DNA from 2 places in the Shewanella alkalitolerans genome. Region 1 is predicted to be linked to the other one. Evidence: predicted binding sites of a transcription regulator. Region 1 holds the regulator's gene; the other holds the start of a gene.
What was found. The regulator FliA, encoded in region 1, starts transcription of late flagellar genes. The targets are predictions, from matches to a motif close to CTAAAGNTNNNNNNNNNNNNGCCGATA.
Positions count from the first base shown of each region.

Region 2: the regulator FliA is predicted to act here: its motif matches at 1,267-1,293, upstream of pomA (flagellar motor protein PomA).

Region 1 covers NZ_CP080422.1:1,527,831-1,530,302, forward strand. Annotated here, with positions in the region: gene K0J45_RS06800 (MinD/ParA family protein) at 1-710, shown strand, start outside; gene K0J45_RS06805 (RNA polymerase sigma factor FliA) at 703-1,422, shown strand; gene cheY (chemotaxis response regulator CheY) at 1,465-1,848, shown strand; gene K0J45_RS06815 (protein phosphatase CheZ) at 1,862-2,472, shown strand, end outside.
Region 2 covers NZ_CP080422.1:3,247,722-3,250,193, reverse strand. Annotated here, with positions in the region: gene ispA ((2E,6E)-farnesyl diphosphate synthase) at 16-897, opposite strand; gene xseB (exodeoxyribonuclease VII small subunit) at 898-1,137, opposite strand; gene pomA (flagellar motor protein PomA) at 1,533-2,300, shown strand; gene K0J45_RS14210 (flagellar motor protein MotB) at 2,305-2,472, shown strand, end outside.

The DNA of each region.
Region 1 (2,472 bases):
ACTTGGGCCTGGCCAACGTCGATGTCATGTTGGGCCTGAGAGCCGAGCGCAATCTCTCCCACGTATTATCTGGCGACGCCGACCTTGACGATATTATCGTACGCGGTCCTAAGGGGATTGGCATTATTCCAGCCACCTCTGGCACCCAGGCCATGGTCGAGCTGACACCGGCGCAGCATGCGGGTCTGATCCGTGCCTTCAGCGAGATGAAGACCCAGTTTGATATCCTGGTGGTCGATACCGCGGCAGGTATCTCAGACATGGTTCTCAGCTTCTCTCGTGCCTCTCAAGATGTGTTGGTTGTGGTGTGTGACGAGCCGACCTCTATTACCGATGCCTATGCTTTGATTAAGATTCTTAGCCGAGAGCATGGCGTATTCAGATTTAAGATTGTGGCAAACATGGTCAGAAGTTTGCGAGAAGGGATGGAGTTGTTCGCTAAACTTAGCAAGGTAACCGACCGTTTTCTCGACGTGGCCCTAGAGCTGGTTGCGACTATCCCCTTCGATGAAAACCTTCGCAAATCAGTTCGTAAACAAAAGTTGATCGTCGAGGCATTTCCTAAGTCGCCGGCGTCAATTGCTTATCACGGCCTAGCGAATAAGATTATTAGCTGGCCAGTGCCACAACAACCGGGCGGACACCTGGAGTTCTTTGTAGAGCGATTGGTTCAACGTCCCGAATATCAAGAGGATCGTACGAGTGAGTAAAGCCGCTGCGTATACTTGTTTAGATAACAAAGCTTCTATTGTCGAACAGTATGCACCGTTGGTAAAAAGGATTGCTCACCATTTACTCGCTCGTCTACCCGCCTCGGTGCAATTGGATGATCTGTTACAAGCAGGTATGATGGGCCTGCTTGAAGCCTCGGCCAAGTTCGATGGCAGCAAGGGCGCCAAGTTTGAAACCTTCGCCGGTATCCGTATTCGCGGCTCCATGCTCGACGAGATTAGGCGAGGAGACTGGGTACCCAGGTCGGTTCACCGTAATCAGCGACGCATAGCCCAGGTGATTGACGAGCTAGAACAAGAACTTGGACGTGACGCAAAAGACAATGAAATTGCGGATCGACTTGATATGACGCTCGATGAGTACCATCATATTCTTAATGATGTTTCTGTCGGGAAAGTAGTTGGAATTGAAGATCTTGGTGTATCGGTCGATGTAGTAAGACAGGAAGACGATCATCAGGACGACGCATTTGAGTCACTGGCAGAGACACAGTTCCACGAGGCCCTCGTCGAGGCGATTAAATTACTGCCAGAAAGAGATGGATTAGTTTTGTCGTTATATTATGACGAAGCATTAAATTTAAAAGAGATCGGTGCCGTACTTGATGTCAGCGAATCCCGAGTAAGCCAGATACACAGCCAGGCGATGCTCAGACTCAAAGCTAAACTCAAGCATTGGACCAAAATATAACGATTACATGAGCAATATAAAAACAGCTCCGCGGAGGAAACCTTGGACAAGAATATGAAGATTCTCGTTGTTGACGACTTCTCAACAATGAGACGCATCATCAAGAACTTGTTGAGAGACTTGGGTTTTAATAACACTCAGGAAGCAGATGACGGTTCGACAGCCTTGCCTATGTTGCAGAAAGGCGATTTTGACTTTGTCGTGACCGATTGGAATATGCCTGGCATGCAGGGGATCGACCTGTTAAAGGCTATCCGTGCTGATGACAACCTGAAGCACATTCCTGTGTTGATGGTGACTGCGGAAGCGAAAAGGGAACAGATCATTGCAGCGGCGCAGGCCGGTGTGAATGGCTATGTGGTGAAACCTTTTACTGCGGCGACATTGAAAGAGAAGTTAGACAAAATTTTCGAACGACTCGGTTAATCAAGGTTGAGCTATGCAGGCAGAAACTTCAGGGCTGATCAATCTAGCACAGGCCAAGCAACTCGTTGATCTGCTAGAGGCGGGTCAACAAGAGATGGCCGATGAGCTAATTCGCGATATCGCCAGCCCGATTCAGAAAGAGCTGTTTGACGAGGTGGGTCGCCTAACCCGTCAGCTTCACAGTGCCATAGTGGACTTTCAGGTGGACGGTCGCCTCGTGGAGCTGGCTAATAGCGAAATTCCCGATGCCAAAGAGCGCCTCAATTATGTCATCGACATGACTGAGCAGGCCGCCAATAAAACCATGGACGCCGTCGAAGAGTCTCTGCCCCTTGCAGATGCCCTTACCATGAACGTACAGGCCGTTAAGCCTTCCTGGGATCGCCTGATGCGTCGAGATATTCAGCTGCACGAATTCAAGGCGCTCTGCCATGACGTTCAGCAGTTCATCGAGCGTAGCGAATCCGATTCCAATCGTTTAAAAGAGTTACTCAACAACATATTGCTGGCCCAGGACTTCCAAGATCTGACCGGACAGATGATCCGCCGGGTGATCGAGCTGGTGCGAGAGGTTGAGAATAACCTGGTCTCTATGTTGACCGTATTTGGCGAGCAGCCCGCCAC
Region 2 (2,472 bases), 1.7 Mb from region 1:
TTCTTTGGCTCTTTATTATACTCTTCGCTCTATGATGAAACGGGCGAATTCGGCAATTAACTGGCTATTGTATGGTAATTTAGCCAGCGCTGATAGGGCGTCTTCGATCAAACTTTTCGCAGTCGCTTGGGCCCCGGATAAACCGAGTAGTTTCGGATAGGTACTCTTGTTCGATTCGCAGTCCGAGCCCTGGGGCTTACCCAGCTCTTCTGTACTGGCGATGATGTCCAGCACGTCGTCTTGTACCTGGAAGGCGAGGCCGATGGCGTCGGCAAATGTTAACAGATGGCTCGCTTGTTCATCTGTGACCTTGGCAGCAATGATAGGTAATTCTACTGCACAGCGAATCAAGGCGCCGGTTTTTAATCTGTGTAACCGCTTTAGGATCTCGAGATCTATCTGTCTGTCGGTGGCGTTAAGATCCATCGCCTGACCACCACACATGCCGCTGTAGCCAGACGCTTTGGCGAGGGCGCGCACCATGGCCAGTTGTTGGCTGGCACTCAGCTCGCTGCCTTCCTGGCTGATGATCTCGAAGGCCAAGGTTTGCAGGGCATCCCCAGCCAGGATGGCGGTGGCCTCATTAAAGGCGATATGTACGGTGGGTTGGCCGCGGCGCAGGGCGTCGTCGTCCATGGCCGGTAGATCGTCGTGGATCAGCGAGTAGGCATGAATACATTCGATGGCGGCGGCGCAGGCATCTAGCCTTTCCAGTGGCACACCCAGCATCTCGCCCACGGCGTAGACCAGAAAGGGGCGGATACGTTTTCCGCCAATCAGGGCACCGTGTTCCATGGCGGCCTTGAGTTGTGGCTCGGTATCGTCTTGTGCATTGATAAAATGGCGCAGCTGGCCGTCGACGCGCTGCTGGTATCGCGTTATCGCTTCGTTTAGCAATTATTCGCCCTCTGGCAGATAGGGTTGCAAGCTGGGTTGATCTTGTTCCTGGGTCAAGATAGAGACTTTTTGTTGGGCCTGTTCGAGTTTGCCTTGGCTGTTTCTGACCAGATTGATGCCGCGCTCAAATTGTTTGAGGGCGTCATCCAGAGAGACATCGCCCTGCTCAAGGCTGGTGACGATGTTTTCTAATTCTGTGAGTGACTCTTCGAAGGTCAGGTTTTCAGGTTTTTTGGCCACGGTGATTTTCCCAAGAATTTAGCGACAGACAAAGTATCTCAGTCGACCCTAGGGGTCAAATTGCGCTGTCGTATATTTGTGCAATAGCACGCTTTAAGGAGGTTTTTTTATAAAAAATTGAATTTGTAGCTAAACTTGCGTGTAAGCTGTCCGATAATTGAATTAGAACAATACTCAATTTTGTCAGATATTATATCGTAAACTCCCGTCTGCGGTTAGGCGAATTCCCGTCTAATTGACGACTTTTGTGTTGTCGTCCAGGTCCTGGGAGATGCCTTTCATTGCAAGAGTGAGTAGAGTAGAGACCTGTCTCGAGATGATTATGGTGTTGACTGAGAGCTTGATCCCGAGATCAAGGTATTAGCAACGGCCGATACTGTAAATGAGGAAGAGTTGTGGATTTAGCGACCCTGATAGGCCTGATTGGTGCATTTGGTTTTATTATCGGAGCTATGGTCAGCAGTGGTGGTATCGCCATCTTTGTTGACGTGCCCTCTGTGCTTATCGTGATGATAGGCTCTCTGTTTGTGGTGATGATGAAATTTAACCTCAAACAGTTCCTCGGTGCGGTCAAGATCGCCGCAAAAGCCTTTATGTTCAAGATAGATAAGCCGGACGAGTTGATCGAGCAGTCGGTCACCATGGCCGATGCCGCCCGTAAGGGGGGCTTTCTGGCTCTGGAAGAGGCGGAGATCAGCAACAGCTTCATGCAGAAGGCGGTCGACATGCTGGTGGACGGCCATGACGGCGAGGTGGTGCGCGAAGCCTTGGAGAAGGATATCGCCCTGACTGAAGAGCGTCATAAGACGGGGATCAGCATCTTTAAGGCGCTGGGTGATGTGGCACCAGCCATGGGGATGATTGGTACCCTTATCGGTCTGGTGGCTATGCTGTCGAACATGGACGACCCTAAGTCTATCGGCCCCGCCATGGCGGTGGCCTTGTTGACCACACTCTATGGCGCCGTGATTGCCAACATGATCGCCTTGCCGATCGCCGATAAACTCTCGCTGCGCATGGGCGAGGAGATGCTTAACCGCAACCTGATCATGGATGCGGTACTCGCCATTCAAGACGGCCAAAACCCCAGGGTTATCGAGGGCTTCTTGAAGAACTATCTCTCGGAGAAACAGCGGAATATAGACACGACGGACGGGGAATAGCCAGATGGCTAAGAAGGTCAAATGCGATTGCCCTCCTGCCGGGGCGCCCATGTGGTTGGCAACTTTTGCCGACCTCATGTCGCTATTGATGTGTTTCTTCGTCCTGCTGCTCGCCTTCTCCGAGATGGATGTGATGAAGTTTAAGCAGATCGCCGGGTCGATGAAGTATGCC